4 regions of the Priestia sp. RMT2NF4 genome follow, and region 3 is predicted to be linked to each of the others. Evidence: predicted binding sites of a transcription regulator. Region 3 holds the regulator's gene; each other region holds the start of a gene.
What was found. Region 3 encodes Rex, which represses fermentation and respiration genes when NADH is low (regulators of the CRP and FNR family bind a similar motif). Its sites were predicted from a motif close to TTGTGAAATATTTCACAA; they were not measured.

Region 1 (3,205 bases), on a different contig from region 3:
GTTTTGTTTCCGCCGATTGTACCAATTGCATCTTTGCGTCCAAGACTTCCTAGTGTACCAGAGAAGACAGGAACGAATGATTCCATTGCTCCGCCGCGAATAGCTACTGCTAAGTTCACGCCTACAACTTCACCCATTTGCCAAGCTAATTGAGCAGTAGGTGGGTAAGGGCGACCTTCTGGACCCATTACAACCGCTGAGTCACCAGCAAGGAATACATCTTTATGAGATGTAGATTGTAAGAATTCATTTACAAGTGCACGACCGCGGTTTACTTCGATACCTGAGTTAGCAACTACAGAGTTACCTTGAACTCCGCCAGTCCATACCATTGTTTTTGTTTCAATTTTGCTGCCGTCTTTAAGTTCAACAGTTGTAGCATCCATTTTTGTTACAGGTGTACCAGTAACGAATGTAACGCCACGTTTTGTTAAGCTTGATTGAGCGCGCTCTACTAATTCAGCAGGGAAGCCTGGAAGAACTGTAGGAGCTGCTTCTACACAGTATAGAGAAATTTCTTTTGGATCCACACCGTGTTTTAGACATAGGCTTGGCATTAAGTCAGCGTATTCACCAACAAGTTCGATACCTGTTAATCCGCCACCGCCAACTACGATTGTACCGTCAGCTTTATTTTTTGTTTTGCTGTATTCAGCGATACAAGCTTCTACGTGTGCACGTAAACGGTTTGCATCATTTACTGATTTAAGAACGAAGCTGTGCTCTTCTAAACCAGGGATACCGAAGTAAGCAGTTTCACTACCTAAAGCTGTAACAAGGTAGTCGTAGCTTAATTTTGTACCATCTTCAAGAGATACTTCACGTTGATCTGGTGAAATTTCTTTTACCGTTGCAATTTTTAAATCAACGTTGTAGTTTTTAAGTAATTTATCAAGTGGTAAAGCTACCGCTTGTTCAGAAACGCCGCCTACAGCTAGACGGTGTAATTCTGTAATGATTTGGTGAGTAGCAAAACGGTTCACTACTGTAATTTTTGCTTCATCCGCACTTAGGTGTTGGCGAGCTGTCATTGCAGTTAATAAACCACCGTAACCGCCGCCTAAAATTAAAATATGTTTTGACATAGTCGATCCTCCGTCCACACTTTTTAATGAAAATTATTTTTGTTTTTCGTTTGTAATGTCTAAATACGCTTGTGCAAAGCGGAATAGTTTTTGAGCTTGTGGATCTTTAAGCATGCGTAATAAACCGAATAAACCGATTGAATTAGAAGCATTTGCTTCTGCACGATCGTTTGCTTCGATTGCAGTAGCTGCAAGACCTTTTACTGTTCCTTCTACTGGCTCGATAAATTCTTTTACTCCACCAAGTAGATCTTCTTTTAATACGTCGTCAGTTAATAATGATTGCGCAACGTCGTAAGTTTTTGTAAGCACCGTTACCATTTCAGATAATTTTGGTAAATTATCTACAAGAACAGTAAGAGCTTCTTGTACTTCAGGCTTTAACAATTGATCTAACACATCCGCTTGACCTTTGTTAACCGCCGCTTCTGTTTGTACAGCAGCATTTTCCTCTGCAGCTGATTTTTGAATAGTTGATTGAGACATGAAAAGTCCTCCTTTGCTGGATACTGTTGCATATGTAGTTCCTAGTTATCTGCTAGACTTTCAAACTACATTGTGAAGTTGTGAAATCTTGCACATAATTCTATTTTAATTTTAATACGAGATAAAATCAACTCATTTCGTTGAAAAAATAAGTGAAGAACCTCGTAACCCTTTGTTTAATAAAAGTTTATAAAAAATAAAGCGAATAATTGCCTAGGTAAATAAAATTAAAATAGGGAACTAACATGATTCCTCTTCCTACGATAAAACAAATAACGTCATATTTCAACACATACGAACTTAATATTCTATAAGTATTAAAAAGATAGGGCGCATTTACTATTTAAAGAGTTTTCAAAAAATTACATTGACTTACTATAGTGTTCTACATATAATCAGAATATAACATCTTATGTAAGGAGATATAACATGGTTATAGTGGATGAACTTTATCATAATGTGGTCATTACATTGCCTCAATTAAAATTAATTGAATTTATAATGAAGTTAAAAGAAGCTAAAGCACAAGAAATAGAAGATATAAAAACGAAAATTAGTAAATACGAAGAGAAGAAACGTGCTGAAGAAGCTTGGTATCAATCACTATCACCGTTTCGCAAATTTTTTACCGGGCGTCCTTTAAGTCAGCATCAAGCGGTCGAGTATATGGTATACGTAAAGGAACGCTTTAAAAAAATTGATCACCTTAAAGCACAAATGCGAGAACTTCATGAAGTTCTTGAATTAATAAAAGCGGAAAATGAAGAAACAAGTGAAATTACGCTTTCGCCTGCTATTGTACAAGAAATAAAACGATTAAAAAGCAGTGGAGGCGTTGGGATATGAGTGTTAATGAACTAAGTTTAGGGATAAATACAACGTGGGTTGTATTAACAGCCGCGATGATTTTGCTAATGGAAGGCGGCTTTGCCTTGCTAGAGGCAGGTTTTGTCCGCTATAAAAATAGCGTCAATATTATTATGAAAGTATTCGCTGATATTACAATAGGAACGCTTTGTTTCTATTTAATTGGGTTTGGATTAATGTACGGAGATGATTTAGGCGGAATCGTCGGTAAAAGCGGTTTTGCGCTCTCAGGTAATTTATCGCACCTTGACATTCCAATTGGGCTTGAAACATTTTGGCTGTTTCAATGTGCGTTTGTGATTGCGGTCATTTCTATCGTTTCTGGAGCGGTGGCAGAACGAATTAATTTCCGCGCATATCTTTTATATGCGATTTTAATGACTACATTTATTTATCCTATAGCCGGCCACTGGATTTGGGGAGGCGGATGGATTAGTAAGTTAGGGATGCTTGATTTTGCCGGTTCGGCAGTTATCCATGCTCTTGGCGGTTTTTCAGCTTTAGCAGCTGCAATAATGATTGGACCGAGAAAAGGGAAGTTCACGAAAAATGGAATTAGTTCTGTTTCTCTTCCAAGCAATTTGCCGCTTGCATCAGTGGGTGCTTTTTTATTATGGTTTGGATGGTTCGGGTTTAATGCAGGAAGTACGCTAAGTGCCACTGACGTTAGAATTGGTCACATTGCTATTGTCACAATGTTATCAGCAGCAGCAGGCGGAGCAGCTACTTTATTTTATACTTTATTTCGCTACAACCGTTCAGATGCA
Region 2 (3,205 bases), on a different contig from region 3:
TTTTTGAAGAAGTTTTTGTGATTTATTTCAAATTTCTCCAAAAATAAAACCAGCCCATCCTTTCATAACGAAAGAACGTGCTGGTTTTATTTTTGCTTTTCGTATGCATCAGGTTCAATATGAACAAGCGTATCTTTAATCTGATGCTCATCGTTCATCATATGTTCAATTTGATCAGCAATTTCATGGCTTTTAATAACATTTAAATGGGGATCTACTTTAACAGTTACATCAATCACGACTTGATTACCAAGCTTGCGCGCTTTCACATCTTCTACTTCTTTTACACCTTCTACAAGCCCAATGCTTTCTTTGTAGTGCCCTAACTTTTCTTCATCAAATCCGTCCGTTAAGGAGTGAGCCGCTTCTTTAAAAATCTCGATGGCTGTTTTACAAATAATAATTCCCACAGCAAAAGCAGCTACCACGTCCAGCCAGGGCAGGCCGAATTGTGAGCCGAAAATTCCCACAACAGCCCCTATACTCACAAGTGCATCAGACAAATTATCTTTAGCAACCGCATATAAAGACTGGCTATCAAGTTTTTTAGCAAGCTTAATATTATACCGGTAGACACCACCCATAACAGCAGCCGCTCCAAGACCTACCCAAGCAGCCAGTAAATTAGGCGCTTCAGATTTGTCCATAAATAATGACTGACCCGCGTCGACCAATACTTCTAGTCCGATGACCATCATGATAAAAGAAGCAATAAGTGAAGAGATATGTTCCGCTCTGGAATGTCCATAGGGATGATCATTATCGCGAGGTTTTTTAGAGATTTTTAAGCCGACTAAGACGGCAATTGATGCAATAATATCTGTAACATTATTAAGACCGTCGGCTTTTAAAGCAGAGGAAGCGGTGACACCCGCAATAATAAGTTTACATGCTGATAAAAAGATATATGATAAGATACTAACCCAAGCGCCTTTTTGGGCTTGCTCATAGTAGTTCTCCATCCCTTCCACTCCTTTATTCAAAATAAGCAAACTTAGTGTAACAAATGGATTTCGTGTGGGTCTATAGAAACATTATTGGCTGTTAACATACAAATAGAGAATGTTAAACTCTTTAGCTTTCTGCAAAACAAGTTGCCTTTACTCAACACTTTAAACGTTTAAGATCTTTCTAAATGTGGCACTTCATGTAGAAGAACCCTTTTTTAAATCGCCCTGTAAAATTGTTTACTATTTTTTTAAGGGTGTGATTTTTATCACAGCCGAGGGTATTTATTCTTGTTACACTAACATTGTGAAAAACATCACAAAATAAAATTCAAAGGATGATACAAATGAAAACACAATTTACACCAAAGACACGAAAAGTTGCCATTATCGGAACTGGTTTTGTTGGCTCAAGCTACGCTTTTTCAATGGTGAATCAAGGTATTGCCAATGAATTAGTGTTAATCGATATGAACAAAGAAAAAGCAGAAGGCGAAGCACGCGATATCAATCATGGAATGCCATTTGCCACACCGATGAAAATCTGGGCTGGAGATTATAAAGACTGCGCTGATGCTGATTTAGTAGTTATTACAGCGGGCGCTAATCAAGCTCCAGGGGAAACGCGCTTAGATCTAGTTGAAAAAAACGTTAAAATTTTTGAATGCATTGTAAAAGATATTATGAACAGCGGATTTGACGGCATCATTTTAGTGGCAACAAATCCAGTTGATATTCTCGCACACGTTACACAAAAAGTATCAGGATTACCAAACGAACGAGTAATTGGTTCAGGAACGATTCTTGACACAGCTCGCTTCCGCTACTTGTTAAGCGACTATTTCGAAGTAGATTCTCGCAACGTCCACGCTTATATTATGGGGGAACATGGAGATACGGAATTTCCTGTTTGGAGCCACGCGCAAATTGGCGGTGTGAAGCTCGAACATTTTATCAATACTGCTGCTATTGAAAAAGAGCCGGATATGCAGCATCTATTCGAACAAACACGCGATGCGGCTTACCATATTATTAATCGAAAAGGAGCGACTTATTACGGAATTGCGATGGGACTTGTACGCATAACCAAGGCTATTTTAGATGATGAAAATTCTATTTTAACGGTATCTGCTTTATTAGAAGGACAATACGGTATTTCTGATGTGTATATCGGCGTGCCGGCTATCATTAATAAAAACGGCGTGCGCCAAATTATTGAATTGAATTTAACTCCTCACGAACAGCAGCAGCTCGAGCACTCTGCTAGCATTCTTAAGCAAACTCGCGACAGAGCTTTTGTGTAACATCAAAAGATTTTTGCGGGGGACTCCCCCGCTCCCTTGTTTTAAATATGTAGTAGAGGTGTATGAATATGACGTGGACTCAAGTATATAATCCGTTAAATAATATTTGGCTTTCTGCACTAATTGCACTCATCCCCATCATCTTTTTCTTTATTGCTTTAACTCTTTTGAAATTAAAAGGACACATTGCTGCTGGTATTACGGTACTTCTTTCTATGATTATTGCTATTTATTTTTATGATATGCCTGCCTCAATGGTCTTAGGAGCCACAGGCTATGGGTTTTTGTATGCACTTTGGCCCATCAGCTATATTATTATCGGCGCGGTGTTCTTATACAAGCTAACTGTCAAAAGCGGACAGTTTACTACCATTAGGCAATCTATTATTTCAATAACCGATGACCCCCGCTTGCAAATGCTGCTTGTTGCTTTTTCCTTTAATGCTTTTTTAGAAGGAGCAGCAGGATTTGGAGCTCCAATTGCCATTACAGCAGCGCTTCTAGTTGGACTTGGATTCAAACCGTTAAAAGCAGCGGCGCTATGCTTAATTGCTAATACAGCTTCAGGAGCTTTTGGCGCCATGGGGATTCCTGTCATTGTCGCAGGACAAGTATCTGGCATTGATCCAAAAGAAATTGCTCATTTTCTTGGCACGCAGCTTCCGATTATTTCTTTTCTTATCCCTTTTTTACTTGTCTTTATTATGGATGGGATAAAAGGATTAAAAGACGTATGGAAAGCAACGAGCATCACAGCCATTTCCTATGCACTGACGCAGTATTTAACTGTTACATACATCGGCCCTGAACTTCCAAATATCACATCTTCTATTGTGAGTTTGCTTGCTCTTGCTTTTTATATTAAAAGAACAAGCCCGGCAGCAGCTAAAAGCTTCAGCCTGTCACCAAAACAAATTTTAAAGGCTTGGTCTCCTTTTATTCTATTAACGATAC
Region 3 (3,205 bases):
CGGCACTGTCACCATCATGTGCGAGAGCAATTCCGGTGGTGTAATAAGTGCGGCAATAACTAGCAGTACGAAATAGGCATATTTTCGAATTTGAGATAAAAACATAGGCGTTATAATTCCTAAACGCGTCAAAAACATAACGACGACAGGAAGCTGAAACAACAAGCCAAAAGGCAGTGTGAGCTGCATTAAAAAAGAAAAGTATTCATTAATGCCAATCACTTGGTTTACATTCAGCTCATCAGAAACGCGCGTCATAAAATCAACGACAAATGGAAACAACACAAAATAAGAAAAAGAGACACCGCCGATAAAGAGAAAAATGGAAACAGGAATATATCCAAGCGTTACCTTACGCTCTTTTTCATATAAACCAGGACTAATAAATGCCCAAAGTTGATACAGTGCAACAGGAGCTGCAAGTACACAGCCGATAATAACAGCAAATTGCATATAAATCTTAACTGGATCTGTTAACCGAAATGCATTCATCGTTAAATTCTTTGCCTCATCAGCATGCTGTAAATAGACAATAACCTTATCCGCTATAAAAAAGCCGCCAATTGTGGCAATCACAAAGAAAAATAAAACAATTAAAATGCGTTTTCGCAGCTCTCCTATATGATCATATATTGACATTTCTTGTTCGGTCATACTATGATCACCCTTTTACTCTTTGTCATCTACTTGACGCTGTTTATCTTTTTCACGATCTTCTGATGCACCGCTAGCGGCATGCTTAAACTCTCTAAGCGTTTGGCCCACTGATCTTCCTAGCTCCGGTAACCGTTTCGGCCCAAAAATAAGCAGTGCTACAATCGCAATAATAATCCAACTGCCTGCTCCAATCCCCATATTCCCACTCTCCTTATTAATTTAGACTTAAGGAAATCGTAACACAGTCCGCCTTATTCAACAGGATAATTTTTCAAAAAGTAGACGAGCGACTGTAATTCTACAGCAAGATCAATATGATGGAGTCGAATCTCATCCGGTACGTTTAAGCGTGCAGGAGTAAAGTTTAAAATTCCTTTAATTCCGCAACTCACTAAACGATCAGTAATTTGCTGAGCAACAGTGGCAGGAACGGTTAAAATCGCTACTGAGATGTCATCACTCATATAATCTTCCAATTGGTCAAGATGATAGACCGGCACGTCGCCTACTTTCGTACCTACTTTATCTTCTATCACATCAAAAGCGCACTCAATTTTGGTGTTATTATTTTTAATAAAATTATAATTTAAAAAGGCCGTTCCTAGATTCCCTACGCCAATCAGTGCTACTTTCGTTACTTCATCTTGGTCTAACGTTTTACGGAAAAATGTAAGTAAATAATTCACATTGTAGCCGTATCCCTTTTTTCCTAATGCACCAAAGTAAGAAAAGTCCCGACGAATAGTAGCAGAATCCACTTTCACTGCCTCACTTAACTCCGCTGACGACACACGCTGTTTACCAGAAGCATGCAAATTTTTCAAAAAACGATAATAAAGCGGCAATCGCTTAGCCGTTGCTTGTGGTATTTTTAATTGTTCAGTGTTCACGTTGTACCCCCTCAGTTCATGTATGTCATTACTAACATTTTCAAGTAATATTGCATTACCTTTCACAAAGCATCAACCGCTTTGAGGTAGCGCTTCCAATTCTCTCTCTTTTCTCTTGTTTTATATATACTCCGCTTCACACCTCGACGGCTTTTGTCTATTCAGCACTCCTTAAAGTCGGTATGTAGAACGAAGCAATTAGCCCTTCAAAGGATCGGTTTGTTAGTCATGACGGATTTTTTTTACATCCATCATAGATAAGTTCAGAGATGCACTTATCTCTTATTTTAACATAGTATCCTGTATAAAATGTGCAGGTAAAATCATTTTATTTCATGAATCAAAACATTCGCTTCATCATTTGTCCTTGTCCCTCTACAAATTACAAACGCTTGTAGGAAGAACTTGTAGTTAAAAATATGTTAAAATACACTATGGATATACTACTAGAGGTGAAAAAATGATTATTCTACAATTGAACGGTATTACAAAATACTATGGGGCAGAACCCATTTTATCGAATATAAAGTTAGAAGTACAATCAAAAGACCGCATTGCCCTAGTGGGACGAAACGGTGCTGGTAAATCAACTTTATTAAAAATTATTGCTGAGCAGCTTTCCTATGACAGCGGAGAAATTATTAAACCTAAGGGTGTTTCCATTGATTATATGGGACAAGATACAGTTCTTGAGTCAACACTCTCCATATGGGAAGAAATGATGACTGTCTTTGCTCCATTAAAGAAGATGGAAAAAGAATTACGTACGCTTGAAACGAAGATGGGTGATCCAGACATTTTTAATGATTCAGTTCAATACGAAAAACTAACCAAAGAGTATGATCAGCTTCAAGTAACGTTTAAAGATTTAGGCGGCTATCAATATGAAGCGGATACACGATCTATTCTTCACGGTTTCCGTTTTTCAAACTTTGACTACAGCACCCCTATTTCCTCCTTAAGCGGTGGACAAAAAACGCGCCTGGCTCTTGCAAAACTGCTTTTAACAAAGCCTGATTTGCTTATTCTGGATGAGCCTACCAACCACTTAGATATTGAAACTTTAGCATGGCTGGAACAGTTTCTGCAAGGGTATGAAGGAGCTATTTTAATCGTTTCACATGATCGTTACTTCCTTGATAAAGTCGTAAATCAAGTGTATGAAGTCGTACAAAAAACAACGGTGAAGTACACGGGCAACTACTCTAAATACCTTGTACAAAAAGCAGAGCGATATGAAAAAGAGTTGCGTCAGTACGAAAAGCAGCAAGATGAAGTCGCAAAGCTGAATGATTTTATTCAGCGAAACATCGCCCGCGCATCGACTACAAAACGTGCGCAAAGCAGACGTAAACAGCTCGATCGAATGGAGTTAATAAATCGACCTAACGAAGGCGAAAAATCAGCTAGTTTTTCGTTTGAAATTGAACGTCAAAGCGGAAATGAAGTCTTAAATCTGGAAGATGTGTCTATCGGATATGATGAAAACAACTATGTCGTCCAAGAGGCAAACCTTCGCATTAAAAAAGGGGAAAGCCTTGCGTTGGTTGGTCCTAATGGCGTGGGGAAATCAACTTTATTAAAAGGCATTGTGGATAAACTCAGCTTCAAGACTGGAACCATTTCCTTTGGCTCAAATGTAATGGTTGGTTATTACG
Region 4 (3,205 bases), on a different contig from region 3:
ATGCAAAAGATCTTGCATTGGCTACATATGCAGGTAAGGTGAAAATGGTAGAATATGATCAAAACGCAGCGATTTTCACAGTAAAAATAATCAAAGATAATACGGAATACACCGTTACAATCGATGCGGTTTCGGGTGAAATCACACATGTAAAACATGATAAGCTTCAGCCGTTAACGGAGACCGCTGTAAAAGTTCTTGCTTTAAAACATCAAGAAGGAAAAGTAGAGCATATTGAGCTTATAACAGAAAACTCAATAACTGTATACGTGGTGACTTTAGTGAGCGGAAGCAAGCAGCAGACGCTTAAGTTCGATGCATATACTGGACAAGAGTGCTCATAATTTTTTATCTTAAAACATAAAACATACATTTCATTTTTCATTCATATCAAGCAGAGGGTGCTTCAAGGCATCCTCTGCTTTTCTATTTTGTAACTGGAAACATTACCGGTTATCTATGTTAAGATAAATGTAGATTATTCTCGTAAAATGGATAAAACTAGAATGAACTAAATTAAATAGATAGGGTGTACACATGAGAAAAGAAGTACAAGTTATAGCCAAAGAAGCTTTTATTAAAAAAGTGAATAAAGGTTATCCACTCATTGAAAAAGATGCGCTTGTTGATGGTCATAAACTGCAAGAAGAAGGCGTTATTATTAACTTAGTCACTCCAAAGAATCAATTCTTAGCCAAAGGCTATTATGGAAAACAAAACAAAGGCTACGGATGGATTCTGACGAAGAAGAAAAGTGAACAAATTGACGCGGCGTTTTTTGTACGAAAAATTCAGCGAGCTATTACCTCTCGTCACGATTTTTATGCGTCTGAAGATACAACTGCTTTTCGTGTATTTAATAGTGAAGGTGACGGAATTGGCGGCTTAATCATTGATTATTATGACGGATATTACGTCACGAGTTGGTATAGTGAAGGAATTTATCAATTTAAAGAATACGTTATTGAAGCTTTAAAATCTGCGCCTAACTTTAAAGGGCTGTACCAGAAAAAACGTTTCAACGTAAAAGGGCAGTATATTGAAGAAGATGATTTTGTCACAGGAAATAAAGGTGAATTCCCTTTAATTGTAAGAGAAAATGGTATTCGTTTTGCCGTTTATTTAAATGACGGAGCGATGGTTGGGGTCTTTTTAGATCAGCGAGACGTCCGTAAAACGATTCGAGATAAATATGCAAAAGGAAAGACCGTTCTAAACATGTTTTCGTATACAGGCGCATTTTCAGTGGCGGCCGCTCTTGGAGGAGCTGCGAAAACAACAAGTGTCGACTTGGCCAATCGCAGCCTGGCAAAAACAATTGAGCAATTTAGTGTAAATGGAATTGATCACGAAGCACAGGACATTATTGTGGAAGATGTTTTTAAGTATTTTAAATATGCGGTTAAGAAGAATATGACGTTCGATCTTGTGGTGCTAGATCCGCCGAGCTTTGCTAAATCGAAAAAGCATACGTTCAGCGCGGCAAAAGACTACAAAGATTTATTAAAAGAAGCCATTGCTCTTACAAAGCCAAATGGTGTCATTGTAGCTTCGACGAATGCAAGTAATTTTGATATGAAAAAATTTCATTCGTTTATTGAAAAAGCTTTTAACGAAAAAGGGGAACGTTACAAAATGATGGAGCAGTTCTCTCTTCCAGCTGATTTTAAAACAATAAAAGAATTTAAGTCAGGTGATTATCTCAAAGTCGTGTTTATTCAAAAGGTAAATCGTTAAATGCAAGGCTGCATGATGAACTCATGCAGCTTATTTATTTTGATGAAATAACGCTTACAAGCTATTTTGAAGGGAATAAAATGAAGGTGAAAGATAAAAATTGTCAATATGTATGATAAAATAATAAAGGAATTATGCTCAACACTTCACAAATTTACAATATCATCCTTATGAAACGTATTTTTACAATTATTTCATTTTAAATGGGACAAGTATTGGGTACGAAGGGGAAAGAGCATACTACTACTATTATTATTTAAAAACATGAAAGGAGAAAGATTATGGCTGAAACAACTAAAAAGCCTGCCGGCGAAGTGAAGTTTATTCCTTTATTAATTTGTCTGGCAATCGGACTTGTTTTATGGTTTATTACACCTCCGTCCGGACTTGATGTGAAGGCTTGGCACTTATTCGCTATTTTTGTGGCTACTATCGTAGGTCTTATCATTAAACCATTGCCATTAGGCAGTGTAGCTATTTTATCTTTAACCATTATTGTATTAACTAATACATTAACACTTGAACAATCGCTCAGCGGTTTTCAAAATACGACGATTTGGTTGATCGTTATTGCATTCTTTATTTCTAGAGGTTTTATTAAGACTGGTCTAGGAACAAGGGTTGCCTATATCTTTGTTCGTTTGTTCGGTAAAAAGACGTTGGGACTATCGTATTCTCTTATCGTAAGTGATTTACTTTTATCACCTGCAATGCCGTCTAATACAGCACGAGCTGGAGGAATTATTCTTCCAATCATTCGTTCTTTATCTGAAACATACGGATCGAGAACTGGAGACGGTACGGAGCGCAGAGTCGGTGCTTTCTTAACAAAAGTATCGTTTCAAGGAGATATGATTACATCGGCTATGTTCGTAACGGCAATGGCGGCCAATCCTCTTGCTGTTAAAATGACGGAACAAATTACAGGAAAGACTATTTCATGGGTTGGATGGGCAGCGGCTGCAATCGTACCTGGAATTATCAGTTTAATTGTGATTCCGCTCGTTATTTATAAGCTGTATCCGCCAGAATTAAAAGAAACGCCGGAAGCATCTGAAATTGCAGCAAAAAAACTAAATGAAATGGGTCCGCTAAAGAAAGAAGAATGGTACATGATTGGCGTATTTTTACTTCTTCTTGTGCTGTGGATTTTTGGCGCTAATTTAAATATTAATGCAACAACAACTGCTTTTATTGGTCTATGTGCGCTGCTTTTAACGCAAGTGTTAAGCTGGTCGGACATCAAAAAAGAACAGGGAGCATGGGATACATTAGTCTGGTTTGCTGTTTTGGTTATGATGGCAACTTTCTTAAATGATCTAGGCATGATTCCTTGGTTCAGTGATCTGATGAAAGGCACTGTTAGTCATATGTCTTGGATGACGGCGTTGATTGTACTAGCTATTGCATATTTTTATTCTCACTACTTTTTTGCGAGTAACACGGCTCACGTCAGCGCTATGTACGC

Region 1: ACMX9J_RS04005 (DUF1641 domain-containing protein) is a predicted target of Rex. The motif match lies at 1,650-1,667, and genes of this name have one in related genera.
Region 2: ACMX9J_RS23730 (L-lactate dehydrogenase) is a predicted target of Rex. The motif match lies at 1,253-1,270, and genes of this name have one in related genera.
Region 4: ACMX9J_RS19740 (anion permease) is a predicted target of Rex. The motif match lies at 1,872-1,889, and genes of this name have one in related genera.

Annotation. Positions count from the first base shown of each region.
Region 1 is NZ_JBLQZO010000001.1:789,252-792,456, reverse strand. Features, by position in the region: gene ACMX9J_RS04010 (NAD(P)/FAD-dependent oxidoreductase) at 1-1,085, opposite strand, end outside; gene ACMX9J_RS04005 (DUF1641 domain-containing protein) at 1,119-1,571, opposite strand; gene ACMX9J_RS04000 (hypothetical protein) at 2,001-2,417, shown strand; gene ACMX9J_RS03995 (ammonium transporter) at 2,414-3,205, shown strand, end outside.
Region 2 is NZ_JBLQZO010000008.1:46,866-50,070, reverse strand. Features, by position in the region: gene ACMX9J_RS23735 (cation diffusion facilitator family transporter) at 87-962, opposite strand; gene ACMX9J_RS23730 (L-lactate dehydrogenase) at 1,295-2,251, shown strand; gene ACMX9J_RS23725 (lactate permease LctP family transporter) at 2,314-3,205, shown strand, end outside.
Region 3 is NZ_JBLQZO010000018.1:11,686-14,890, forward strand. Features, by position in the region: gene tatC (twin-arginine translocase subunit TatC) at 1-654, opposite strand, end outside; gene tatA (twin-arginine translocase TatA/TatE family subunit) at 670-855, opposite strand; gene ACMX9J_RS27255 (redox-sensing transcriptional repressor Rex) at 909-1,547, opposite strand; gene ACMX9J_RS27260 (ABC-F family ATP-binding cassette domain-containing protein) at 2,008-3,205, shown strand, end outside.
Region 4 is NZ_JBLQZO010000005.1:50,932-54,136, forward strand. Features, by position in the region: gene ACMX9J_RS19730 (PepSY domain-containing protein) at 1-344, shown strand, start outside; gene ACMX9J_RS19735 (class I SAM-dependent rRNA methyltransferase) at 538-1,737, shown strand; gene ACMX9J_RS19740 (anion permease) at 2,019-3,205, shown strand, end outside.